Regions from separate parts of the Streptomyces sp. NPDC040622 genome, predicted to be linked through region 1. Evidence: riboswitches for the same ligand, from Rfam matches in the RefSeq annotation. Region 1 holds a riboswitch; each other region holds the start of a gene.
The links. A riboswitch is a leader RNA that binds a small molecule or an ion and turns the genes downstream of it on or off. The one in region 1 is predicted to bind cyclic di-AMP.
Positions count from the first base shown of each region.

Region 1 (4,203 bases):
TGCGGCCACGGCCGCCGGCGTCCCCGTGACGATCGCCAAGGCCGACGGCAACCCGGTCAACGCCGCCTCGATGCTCGCGGTGCTCGGCCTGGGCGCCCAGGGCGGCGAAGAGATCGTGCTCGCCTCCGACGCCGAGGGCGCGGACGCCGCCCTCGACCGTCTGGCGAAGCTCGTCGCGGAGGGGCTCGAGGAGCTCCCGGAGACGGTCTAGGACACGTTCCCCTTCTGGGACACGTTCTTCAGCAGTACAGCAGTACCTCGATGGGGTCATCCGTAATGACGGGTGGCCCCATCGGCGTATGTGCGTGAACGCACCCCGAAAAGAAATGCATGAATTCCCGGGGGCGGGCAAGGAATAGCTTCTCTTTGTATACGGCGTCTCCGTTAATTCCGCAGGCTCACCGTGTTTACGGCATGTTGCGATTCCCTCACGCGCTCGCCCCGCCGCGGCCGGCGCAGTCGATGGGCGGCCGTCGCCCGTTCCGCGTGCGCGGCGGTGAGCGTCCTGGCCCGTTCCGCGTCCCCGCGGGCCACCGCGTCGACGATCGCGGCGTGCTCGGACCAGGACTCGGCGGGCGCCGCCGGGGAGTCCACGACGTACATCCAGGCGATCTTGTGCCGGAGCTGGGTGAGCAGCGCACTGAGGCCCGGGCTGCCGGACGCCTGGGCGAGCGTCTCGTGGAACCAGCCGCCCAGGGAGCGCACATCCTCCCCCCGGCCGTTCCTGACGCGCTCCTGGCCCAGTCTGACGAGGCCGCGCAGGACCTTGAGGTGCGCGTCCGTGCGGCGCTGTGCGGCCCGTGCGGCAGCGAGCGGCTCGAGCAGCGCCCGGACCTCCAGGAGGTCCGCGGCCTCCTGCTCGGTCGGCTCGGCCACGCACGCGCCCGCGTGCCTGCGGGTGACGACGAAGCCCTCGGCCTCCAAGGTGCGCAGGGCCTCGCGCACGGGGACGCGCGAGACGCCGTAGCGCCGCGCGAGGAGGTCCTCGGTGAGCCGGCCGCCCCTTTCGTAGACACCCGCGACAATGTCGTCCCGGATGGCCGTGCATACCGAGTGCGCGGGAATGCGCATGATCGGACCTCCGCCTTAATCCCCGCGAAACGCGGTCGACCGACGCTCGTTCGGTGACTCTATTGCAGAGCGCGGGAATTTCCGACGGCGGACCGGAATCCATGGATATCTTTTGGCCAAGCGCGGCGAAAGCCCCGGCTCGCGGTGAGCCGGGGCTTTCGGTGAAGTGCTGCGGGGTCCGCGCGGACCGGGCGGGTCAGACGTTGACGCCGTGGCCGCGCAGGTAGGCGATCGGGTCCATGTCCGAGCCGTACTGCTCGCCGGAGCGGGCCTCGAAGTGGAGGTGCGGGCCGCTGGAGTTGCCGGTGGAGCCGGACAGGCCTATCTGCTGGCCCGGGGTGACCGTCTGGCCGACGGTGACGCCGAGGGACGACATGTGGCCGTACTGGGTGTACGTGCCGTCGTTCATCTTGATGACCACGTTGTTGCCGTAGGCGCCGCCCCAGCCGGCCTCGACGACGGTGCCGGAGCCGACCGCGTGGACCGAGGTGCCGGACGCGGCGTGGAAGTCGATGCCGGTGTGACTGCCGGAGGACCACATGGCGCCGCCGGTCTGGTAGCCCGTGGAGACGTACGAGCCGGAGACCGGCGCGACGTAGGTGTTCAGGCGCTTGCGCTCGGCCTCGCGGGCGGCACGCTCCTTGGCCTCGCGCTCCTTCTTGGCCTTCGCCTTGGCCTCGGCCTCGGCCTTGCGCTTCTCCTCGGCGGCCTTCTTCTTGGCGGCCTCTTCGGCCTTCTTGGCCGCGGCGGCGTCGTCGGCGGCCTGGCGCTGCGCGGCGGCCTGGGCGTCGATGCTCTCGGCGAGGGAGTCGCCTACGGAGACGGCCTGGGTGAAGCCGGTGTGCTCGACGGCCGCTTCGTCGGCGGCGGCGAGGGCGGGGGCGGCAAGGCCTCCGATGACACCGGTGGTGGTGAGCGCCGCGACGCCCGCGACGTTCGCGGTGGTCCGCGTGATGCGGCTCGGACGACGGTGCTTCCCGGTGGCACGGGTGAACGCCATGTGGCGGGTGTTCCTTTCCTTCCTTCTCGCCTACCGGGTTAGCTGACGGGTTCGGAGCAGGAAGGTCTCCTACGGGTCCCTCACCTGAAGGCAAGGTGCCCGATTCACCCCAGGGGACATGTGGGTCCCCGGCTCCCCTGGCTCGCGCCGTACGGGGACTCGGCGATGACTGCCCGGTGCCGCGGATGCGACGTACTGCGTGACGGACAGCCGGACCGACGCTAAACGGGGCGTCTTTCAATCGACAAACAGAACGCGACTTTTGTAGCGCACGCCACAGGGCAGACGGGCAACGTCCATATGAATTCGGACATATGGGGACCCCGGTGGCCACATCGGCCACCGGGGTCCCCTCATGTCCTGACGTTCACTCAGCCCGTGACGACACTCACGTCACCGATCCCGAGCGCCCTGACGGGCTCCTCGATCTGCGCTGCGTCCCCGACCAGGACCGTCACCAGGCGGTCCTCCGGGAAGGCGTTCACGACGGCCGCGGTGGCCTCCACGGTGCCGGTGGCCGCCAGCTGCCGGTACAGCTGCGCCTGGAAGTCGTCCGGCAGGTTCTGCTCGACCTGGTCGGCGAGGGTGGCCGCCACGGACGCGGCCATCTCGTACTTGAGCGGGGCCACGCCCACCAGGTTCTGCACGGCGACGTCGCGCTCGGCGTCGGTCAGGCCCTCGGCGGCGAGGGTGCGCAGGACCTTCCAGAGGTCGTCGAGCGCCGGTCCGGTGTTCGGGGTGTCCACGGAGCCGCTGATGGCGAGCATCGCGGCGCCCGTCCCGTCCGGCGCCGAACGCAGCACCTGGCTGAACGCCCGTACGCCGTAGGTGTAACCCTTCTCCTCCCGCAGGACACGGTCCAGACGGGACGTGAGGGTGCCTCCCAGGCAGTACGTGCCGAGGACCTGCGCCGGCCACACCCGGTCGTGCCGGTCGGCCCCCACGCGGCCGATCAGCAGCTGCGTCTGGACCGCTCCGGGACGGTCCACGATGACGACACGGCCGTGGTCGTCCGCGGTCACCTGCGGCACCGGGCGCGGCTCGCCCGGGGAGCCCGTCCAGGCTCCGACGGTGTCCGCGAGGACGGCGTCCAGGTCGGTGCCGGTCAGGTCGCCGACCACGACGAGGGTGGCCGTGGCGGGCCGGACGTACTTCTCATAGAAGGCACGCACCGCCGCCGAGTCGATGGCCGTGACCGTCTCCTCGGTGCCCTGACGCGGCCGGGACATGCGCGCGGTCGGCGGGAAGAGCTGCTTGGAGAGCTCCTTGGCGGCGCGCCGCGCCGGGCTCGCCGCCTCGTGCGGGATCTCGTCCAGGCGGTTGCGTACGAGCCGCTCGATCTCGCTGTCCGAGAAGGCGGGGGCCCGCAGGGCGTCGGCGAGCAGGCCCATCGCCTTCGGGAGCCGGGAGACCGGGACCTCCAGGGAGACCCGCACACCGGGGTGGTCGGCGTGCGCGTCGAGCGTCGCGCCGCACCGGTCGAGCTCGGCGGCGAACTCCTCGGCGGAGTGCTTGTCGGTGCCTTCGTTGAAGGCCCTCGCCATGATGGTGGCGACGCCGTCGAGGCCCTCGGGCTCGGCGTCCAGGGGCGCTTCGAGATGGATCTCGACGGCGACGACCTGCTGGCCGGGGCGGTGGCAGCGCAGCACGGTGAGGCCGTTGGGCAGGGTGCCGCGCTCGGGCGCGGGGAAGGCCCACGGCTTGGCCGTGCCGGCCTGCGGCATGGAGTGGAACTGCATCGTCGCGGCCTCGGTCACTTCGCCGCCTCCTCTTCGTCTGCGTCCGCGGTGTCCTCGGCGGTTGCCGTGCCCTCGGCGCCCTCTTCGGGAGCCACGGGCTCGTACACGAGCACCGCGCGGTTGTCGGGGCGCAGACGGGCCTTGGCGACCTCCTGCACCTCCTGTGCGGTGACGTCGAGGACCCGCCCGACGGCGGTCAGGGCGAGCTGCGGGTCGCCGAACAGGACCGCGTACCGGCACAGTTCGTCGGCGCGGCCCGCGACCGTGCCGAGCCGGTCGAGCCACTCGCGCTCCAACTGTGCCTGAGCGCGCTCCATCTCCTCCGGAGTGGGACCCTCCGCGGCGAAGCGGGCCAGTTCCTCGTCGACGGCGGCCTCGATGACGGGAACCTCG
Region 1 covers NZ_JBVIXD010000005.1:666,504-670,706, forward strand. Annotated here, with positions in the region: gene ACZ592_RS17585 (HPr family phosphocarrier protein) at 1-211, shown strand, start outside; gene ACZ592_RS17590 (GntR family transcriptional regulator) at 385-1,071, opposite strand; gene ACZ592_RS17595 (M23 family metallopeptidase) at 1,268-2,071, opposite strand; cyclic di-AMP (ydaO/yuaA leader) riboswitch at 2,084-2,246, opposite strand; gene ACZ592_RS17600 (M16 family metallopeptidase) at 2,443-3,828, opposite strand; gene ACZ592_RS17605 (M16 family metallopeptidase) at 3,825-4,203, opposite strand, start outside.

Region 2 (4,203 bases), on a different contig from region 1:
AGAAAGCCGTGCAGCACTTCAGGACGCGTGTGCCCGCGTACTTCTACCTGACGTCGGACGGGAAGCTGCCCGTCTCCCCGGCGGGCAGTGGCATCAACACGGCCGCCGAGCTGAAGAAGTACTGGTTCGGCCAGGGCACCTACGCCGACGGCCTCTCCCAGGAGACCTGCCGCAACTTCAAGCACGCCAGCTACTCGCTCGCCGCCACCTCCCACATGGCGGAGACCGCCTGGCACCAGGGCGTCGACCTGTACGCGGAGGCCGAGGACCGGCTGCGGGCCGCCTTCGAGTTCCACTCCAAGTACCAGCTGGGCGCCGAGGCGCCCGGCTGGCTGTGCGGCGGCAAGGTGCAGCGCGACATGGGGCCCGACACCGAGGTCGGCCTGAACCACCTGCGGGGGCGGCTGCACCTGGAGATGCCGCAGACCGAGAAGTACACCGAGCAGCGGCGGCCGGAGGGCACGGACGACCTCTTCGTGGCCTGGGAGACGCTCACGCACGCGGGCAACGCGTAAGTGGTTCGACGCACCCCTCCGGATGGCGTAGAGTTGTGTTCATCGACGCGGGGTGGAGCAGCTCGGTAGCTCGCTGGGCTCATAACCCAGAGGTCGCAGGTTCAAATCCTGTCCCCGCTACTGAAGGCCTGAGGCCGGGAAGCATCAGCTTCCCGGCCTCAGGTTTTTTTCTGCCCCCCCCCGGAGCCCCGGCCCGCCCTCGGGCCCGTCCGCCCGGCCCGCCCGTCCGCCTAACCCGGTCGGCCCACACCAGGTCGCACCCTTCCCCCGCTGCGGGAACCCTGAGTGGAGCGCGGTCATGGGCGCGGAGTCGGCGGGAGACAAGCGGTGGGGCAGCGAGGAGGAACGGACAACAACGGTGTCGCCGCGCACGAGCGGACCTTCGTGCGGGCGCTGCCCCTCCTGCTCCTCGTCGTCGGTGTCGTGTACGACTCGACGACGCCGCCGGAGTTCACCGCCGCCCCCCTCTTCACGGCCGCCCCTCTGATCGCGGCCCCCTTCTACTCCCGGCTCAACACCGTCCTGACCGGCGCGGCGGCCACCGGAGCCGTGCTCTTCCTGCACTACGGCAACTCGGTCAGCAGCCACGTCGAGGCCGTCACCGAGGTGATCACGGTCGTCACCGTCGCGGCCCTCGCGATCGTCATCAACCGTGTCGTGCGGCGCGGCAACGACCGGCTCGCCATCGCCCGCTCCATCTCCGAGGCCACCCAGCGCGCCGTGCTGCCCGAGCCGGATCCGCGCATCGGCGGGCTCGACATCGCGGCGCGGTACGAGGCGGCGCAGGCCGACGCGTTCATCGGGGGTGATCTGTACGCGGTGCAGGACACCCCGCACGGCGTACGGCTCATCGTCGGAGACGTCCGGGGCAAGGGCATGGGCGCGGTCGCGGCGGTCGCCGTCGTCATCGGCGCCTTCCGGGAGGCCGCGGAGCAGGAGGCCACCCTGGAGGCGGTGGCGCAGCGCCTGGAGCGGGCCCTCGCGCGCGAGGGCACCCGGCGCGAGGGGCTCGACGCCTTCGAGGGGTTCACCACCGCCGTCCTCGCCGAGATCCGGCACGGCGAGGGCGTCGTACGGCTGGTCAACCGCGGGCATCCCCCGCCGCTGCTGCTGCGTGGCGACGGACGTCTGTGCGTCCTGTCGGCGAGCGAGCCTGCGCTGCCGCTCGGCATGGGCGACCTCGGGGTCTGGCCGGACCGGGCGGACGAGACGGACTTCCCGCCGGGCGCGCTGCTGCTCTTCTACACGGACGGCCTGTCGGAGGCGCGCGACGCGGCGGGGGTCTTCTACGATCCCGCGACCCGGCTCGGCGGCCGGATCTTCCCCGGCCGCGCGGGGCCGCACGCGCTGCTCGCCGCACTCGCCGAGGAGGTCAGGCGGCACACCGGGGGCGGCATGACGGACGACATGGCGCTGCTCGCGGTGCGGCGGCCGCTGGCCGGCGAGGCAGAGGTCACCACCGGTGACTGAGGCACACCCCTCCGCACAAAGACTGACGCACTGTCAAGGGAATGTGAAGCTCCGGTGTGTGAAGAGGCGGGGTCAACTCGCCCCGTTCACCCACCCCGTGTCCCGTTACGTACAGCCGATGAGCGTTAACGATCAACTGGAACGGCTTGGAATACAGAGGTGCTGTCTATTAACGTTCGATAACGCAGCGCGGTCGTCCCAGCCGTCACTAGAGGCGGCTCCGTGCGCATGCGCCTAATCCCGCAAGGGAGCCGGGGAACCACCAACATGGGGTGAATCGGGCATCTGTGCCTTCGTGCCAGGTGTTCGTAGGAGACCTTCCTGCTCCGAACCCGTCAGCTAACCCGGTAGGCGAGAAGGAAGGAAAGGAGTGCGCCCCAGTGGCGTCCAACCGGCCTGCCCCCCAAGCCGTGTACATACCGAATGACGACGACTTCGGTACGTACCACCAGGGTCCTGACGAGGGCTCTTTCGAGGAGTGGAACCCCACAGAGGATTCCGTCCGACCCGTCCGCGGCAGGCACCGTGTGCACAAGAAGGGCGGCGGCGGGCTCGCCCGCAGCTCCACCGTCCTCGGCGTGGGCGTCATCGCCGCCGTCGGCGCGGGCGGCATCGCCACCGCGCAGGACGGCAAGCCGCCGGTCTCCATCTCGATGCCCGACCTGCCGGGTGTCGACGCCGTCGCCGACTCGCTGCCGGAGGCCAAGTCCCTTCCCGGCGTCGGTGCGTTGATATCCGGCGACGACTCGTCGCAGACCACGACCGCCGCCGCGGCGGCCCCGCTCAGCGCCGCCGGTGTCAGCACCGCCGACGCCGAGCAGGGCACCACCGACGCGGGCGAGGCGCTGCGGGCCCGCATCATGCAGCAGGCCGAGAACCAGCAGCACCAGGCCGACAGCGCCGTGCAGAGCGCCGCCGAGGACGCCGCCGTCAAGAAGGCGGCCGAAGAGGCCGCCGCGCAGCAGAAGTCGGCCGAGAAGGAGGTGGCGGCCAAGGCCGCCGCCAAGAAGAAGAAGGAAGAGGAGGCCCGGAAGGCCAAGGCCGAGGCCGAGCGCCTGGCCAAGCTCGCCAAGAGCTACGCCATCCCCACCTCCTCGTACACCCTCACCTCGCACTTCGGCGACTCCGGCGCCATGTGGTCCTCCGGCCACCACACCGGCCTGGACTTCGCGGCGCCCACGGGCACCCCGCTCAAGGCCGTGCACACCGGCACCGTGAAGGAAGCCGGCTGGGCGGGCGCGTACGGCTACCGCACCGTGCTCGAACTCGAGGACGGCACGGAGATCTGGTACTGCCACCAGTCCTCGCTCAATGTCAGCGCGGGCCAGAAGGTCACCACGGGCGAGGTCATCGGCCGTGTCGGCGCGACCGGCAACGTCACCGGGCCGCACCTCCACATGGAGGTCCACACGCCCGGCGGCACGGGGATCGACCCGCTGGGCTGGCTGCAGGGCAAGGGCCTCAACCCGTAAGGCGTGAGCCCCAGCCCGTACCCGCAATCCGCGGGGCACTCGGATCCCTCAGGACACTCGGATCCCGTAGGCACTCGGATCCCGTAGCCACTCGGATCCCTTAGGACACCTGGAACTCCGGTGGTCCTGGCGACAACCCCCCGACGCCAGGGCCGCCGGTTCCTCGTCCCCGCCCGCGGACGCGGCATGCGACGGCGCGACCTGCGCGCCTGACGTGCACCCGGCCGGCGCCCCCACGGTTGGCGCTTACACGGAATTCCGCTTCCCGCAGGCGCGTTGAACACCTTATGACCTCTCTTCGCTCCCTCGGCTCATCCGACCTCGAAGTCTTCCCGCTCTCCCTGGGCGGCAACGTCTTCGGCTGGACCGCAGACCGGACCGCGTCCTTCGCCGTCCTGGACGCCTACACCGCCGCGGGCGGCAACTTCATCGACACCGCCGACGCCTACTCCGCCTGGGTGGACGGCAACGAGGGCGGCGAGTCCGAGACCCTCATCGGCGAGTGGCTGGCCGAGCGCGGCAACCGCTCCGACGTCGTCGTCGCCACGAAGGTCGGCTCCCACCCCGCGTACAAGGGCCTCTCGGCGACCACCGTCAAGGCCGCCGCCGACGCCTCCCTGCAGCGCCTGGGCACCGACTACATCGACCTGTACTACACGCACTTCGACGACACGTCGGTCCCCGTCGAGGAGATCATCGGCGCCCTCGACGACCTGGTGCGGGCGGGCAAGGTGCGGGCCATCGCG
Region 2 covers NZ_JBVIXD010000003.1:789,298-793,500, forward strand. Annotated here, with positions in the region: gene ACZ592_RS12040 (alginate lyase family protein) at 1-515, shown strand, start outside; tRNA gene ACZ592_RS12045 (tRNA-Met) at 562-635, shown strand; gene ACZ592_RS12050 (PP2C family protein-serine/threonine phosphatase) at 843-1,985, shown strand; cyclic di-AMP (ydaO/yuaA leader) riboswitch at 2,207-2,354, shown strand; gene ACZ592_RS12055 (M23 family metallopeptidase) at 2,366-3,457, shown strand; gene ACZ592_RS12060 (aldo/keto reductase) at 3,745-4,203, shown strand, end outside.
Region 2: it holds a riboswitch for cyclic di-AMP, as region 1 does, so the genes downstream of both, ACZ592_RS12055 (M23 family metallopeptidase) here and ACZ592_RS17595 (M23 family metallopeptidase) in region 1, are expected to answer to the same signal.

Region 3 (4,203 bases), on a different contig from region 1:
GCCGTGCAGCACACCCTGGGCCAGTCGCCCACCTTCACCGTGGACGTCGAGCTCGACCGGGACGAACAGCTGCGGATCGGGGTCACCGACAGCCATCCGCGCTACCCCAAGCGGCTGCCCGCCGCCGTCCAGCAGGACAACGGCCGAGGGATGGTGATCATCCGCTGGCTGACGGCGGAGTGCGGCGGCCGGCTCTCGGTCAGCCCCACCGACGAGGGCGGCAAGACCGTGTGGATCGCGCTGCCGTGGAAGGCGCCCGTCCGGCGCAGGCACCGCGACGCCGCCCACTGACCGGCCCGCGGCCGCTCGACGGCGTGGCGGCCGCCGGTCAGACCGCGTTCGCCGAGCGCCCGAAGGCCCCGCGCAGCAGCGCCCTGAAGGAGTCCGCGGCGGCGCCCGACTCTCCGGTGCGGTGCACGACGGAGATGGTGCGCCGCAGGTCGCCGGGTTCCAGGAGACGCATTCCGACCGGCGTCGCGGCGGTACGGGCCACCATCTCCGGCACGACGGCGACGCCGAGACCCGCGCTGACCAGCGCGCAGACCAGGGCGTAGCCCGGCGTCTCGACCAGCACCGCGGGTGTCGCCCCGGCCCGTGCGAGGGCTCGCTCCACGGCGTGCCGGGGCGGGTGTTCCGGGGCCATGCTGATCAGCGGCTGCCCGGCGAGAGAGGCGAGCGGCAGCCGTGACGTGCCGCTGGTGAGGGCGTGCCCCGGCTGGGTCACCAGGACCAGTTCCTCGACCAGGACGGGCTCGGCCGACACGGTGGCGGGCAGCGGCACCGGGTCGGCGGGCTCATACGTGTGGGTGAGGGCCAGGTCGACGTCGCCGGCCGCCACGGCCGCGACGCCGAGCGGCGGTTCGTGCGTCGTCACCGTCAACTCGACGTCGGGGTGGGTCCTGCGGAACGACGACAGCACAGGGGGCAGCAGATGGATGCCGGCCGTCTGGAAGGTGCTCACGCGCAGCCGCCCGCCGGAGAGCCCGGTGAGGCGGGCCAGTTCGTGCCGGGCCCGTTCCATCTCGTCGAGCACCCGGCGGGCGTGGCCCAGGAGGAGTTCGCCCGCGCCGGTCAGCCGGGCCCCGCGGTGGTGGCGGACGAGCAGGGAGGTGCCCGCCTCCCGCTCCAGCTTGGCCAGCTGCTGCGAGAGCGCGGGGACGGTGTAGCCGAGCCGTTCGGCTGCCCGGGTGATCGAACCCGCCTCGGAGACCGCGACGAGTGCGGCGAGCCGCGTGGGGTCGTACATGGCCACTCCCTAAACGCCTGCTTAAGGCAGACCCAGGATATTCCACATACCTGCTGAAGGCCCGCTGCGGGCAGTCTTGGCGCATGGACGCACAACTGGTCGCCTTCACCGGTGTCGCCGCGGGCATGGTCGCCGTGCCGGGCGCCGACTTCACCGTCGTCGTACGCAACGCCCTGGTCTCGCGGCGGGCCGGCATCGCCTGCGCCGTCGGCGTCGCGGGCGGGCTTCTGGTGCACACCGCGCTGGCGGTCGCGGGCGTCGCCGCGGTGCTCGCGGCCGTGCCCGCGCTCTTCCGGGCGCTGCAGATCGTCGGGGCCGGGTACGTGCTCTACCTCGCGTTCCGCGCGCTGCGTTCGGCGGCCCGGCCCCGTGCCCCGGAGGGGGAAGGGCCGGCCGTGCGCGGCGGCGGCCTGCGCGAGGGCTTCCTGACCAACGCCCTGAACCCCAAGGCGTCGATCACGTTCCTGAGCGTGCTGCCGCAGTTCGTGCCCGACGGGAGCCCCGCGATGCCCAGGACGCTGTTGCTCGCGGCGATCGTGGTGGCGTTCGCCCTGCTGTGGTTCCCGGTGGTGGCGCTCCTGGTGGACCGGCTCGGCACGTGGCTGCGCAGGCCGCGTACCGCCCGCGCCGTCGAGGCCGTCACCGGCACCGCGCTCGCCGCGCTGGGCCTGGTGCTCCTCCTCGAGCCGCTCCTGGTCTGAGTCCGCCGTGCGCACGGTCGGCGCGCGCGGGCCCCGGCACCTTGTCGGTGCCCGGCGCGCGCCGACCGCCCGGCGGCGGCAGGGTCAGCGGACCCGGCCGTACCAGACGCTCTTGGACCAGATCTTCTCCAGGCGGACCACGGCCCCGGTCTTGGGGGCGTGCCAGATGCGGTTGTTACCCGCGTAGATCCCGACGTGGTACACGTTCCGGCCGGAGTGGAAGAACACCAGGTCGCCGCGGGTCCGCTGGGACCTGGAGATGTGCTTGGTCTTGTTGTACTGGGCGCCGGCGGTGCGGGGCAGCTTCTTGCCCGTCTTCTTGAACGAGTAGAGCGTCAGCCCCGAGCAGTCGAACCGGTTGGGGCCCGCGGCGCCGTAGCGGTACGCGGAGCCCTTCTTGGACGCCGCGACGCCCAGCGCCTTCGTCCCGTGGGTGGCCGCCTCGGCCTGTGACGTGAGCCCGGGGGCCACGACGGTGCCGCCAACGACGGCGAGCGTGAGGACCGATGCGGCGCCGGTCCTGGTGAGCAGCGACGGAACGTGATTCAGCGCGGTCATGCGCAACCCTTCGTCAGCCGCCTGTGAAAGATGACCTGTCGGGTTCGGGCAGGCGAAGATGCCCGGCCGCGTGGTGCTCTGCGGCTTCACCCCAAGGGCGTCGCCCGGACTGTCCGGACGGGCCCGTCGTACCTGGGTCCTCCACTCCTGCCGTTGCACAGATGTCGACCGGTCATCCGGGTGGCGGCAGGACTCGGCGTCCGCCCGGACCGCCCCGCCGCTGTGGCGGGGGCTTGTCGTCGGAAGGGATCTTGACCCGAGATGGGCTCGAAAACCGAGCCGAAACGGCGTTTTGTGAGGCTCCTCACGACTGACCTGTTCAGGTGGACAGTGCCGAATTGGGGTCGCGGCCCCCGGGTCTGACGACGGCTCGACCAGCAGCGGAATGCCTGATTCCGCCCGAGTCGTGCGCGCTCCGCGCAAGTTGCGACCGTGCGGTTACGGACTCCTGGCTACGCCGTCCGAGGTAGCCCGACTGGTCCGTTTCGAAGGGGGCCCGGACGTTTCGGTGGCGGGAACCGGGCGGCCGGGGGGGCGGGGAGAGTGGTGAAGGGGCGGCGCGGGAGTATTCAGGTGCCCGGTGGGGGCGGCACGGCGACGCGCCCGGTCCGGCGTTCGCCGTCGAGGACACGCAACGCCCGGGCGAGCGTGGGCGCGTGCACCTCGCTCTCGCCCCGCCGGTGCATCAGGGCGAGGGCGTCCCGCAGCGCGGTCGCCCGGCCGACCAGGGCCTGAGCGGCGCGGAGCCCGCCGTAGGTGTGCTCCGCGCGGGCCGGATTGATGCGGCCGAGCAGGTCGACGACGTCGAGATAGCGGTCGATCAGCTCGGCCTCGGCCCGTGTGAGGGCCGGCAGGGGCGGCAGTTCGGGCGGCGGCATCGGCGGGTCACCTCGGATCGCGCGCGGCGAGCGAGGACTTGCGGCTCGGGATGATCCGGTCGACGAGCCCGTACTCCAGCGCCGCGGGAGCGTCGAGGATCTTGTCCCGCTCGATGTCCGCGGTGATCCGCTCCGTGCTCCGCCCGGTGTGCCGTGCGAGCAGTTCCTCCAGGAGCTGCCGGGTGCGCAGGATCTCGTCGGCCTGGATCGCCAGGTCGGAGGCCTGGCCCTGGATCGGCTCGGCGACCGCGGGCTGGTGGATCAGCACGCGCGCGCCGGGCAGCGCGAACCGCTTGCCGGGGGTGCCCGCGGCGAGCAGCACGGCGGCGGCCGACGCGGCCTGGCCGAGACAGATCGTCTCCACGTCGCAGCTGACGAACCGCATGGTGTCGTAGATCGCGGTCATCGCGCTGAACGAGCCGCCGGGGGAGTTGATGTACAGCGAGATGTCGCGGTCCGGCGCCTGGTACTCGAGGTGCATGAACTGCGCCATCACGTCGTTCGCCGAGGTGTCGTCGACGGGGGTGCCGAGGAAGACGATCCGCTCTTCCAGGAGCTTGGAGTACGGATCCATCGTCCGCGCCCCCGAACTGGTGCGTTCGGTGAACTGGGGCAGGACGTAGCGGGCGGACGGACGGTTCATGGCACGCCTCTCTTCTCCCGGTCGCGGTGCGGTCGGGGCTCTGTAAAAAATGTACAGTACGTACGTCCTGTACGGAGAAAGGGCGGGTGGGGGAGAGTGGGAAGGTGACTCGCCGGGGTGCCGCCGCTCTTCCCGCAGGCCGGCCCTCCTCCTCTCGGACGCGGAAGGGCGCTGTGC
Region 3 covers NZ_JBVIXD010000001.1:809,455-813,657, forward strand. Annotated here, with positions in the region: gene ACZ592_RS03535 (ATP-binding protein) at 1-291, shown strand, start outside; gene ACZ592_RS03540 (LysR family transcriptional regulator) at 329-1,246, opposite strand; gene ACZ592_RS03545 (LysE family translocator) at 1,330-1,947, shown strand; gene ACZ592_RS03550 (C40 family peptidase) at 2,032-2,505, opposite strand; cyclic di-AMP (ydaO/yuaA leader) riboswitch at 2,509-2,685, opposite strand; gene ACZ592_RS03555 (hypothetical protein) at 3,075-3,383, opposite strand; gene ACZ592_RS03560 (ATP-dependent Clp protease proteolytic subunit) at 3,391-4,026, opposite strand.
Region 3: it holds a riboswitch for cyclic di-AMP, as region 1 does, so the genes downstream of both, ACZ592_RS03550 (C40 family peptidase) here and ACZ592_RS17595 (M23 family metallopeptidase) in region 1, are expected to answer to the same signal.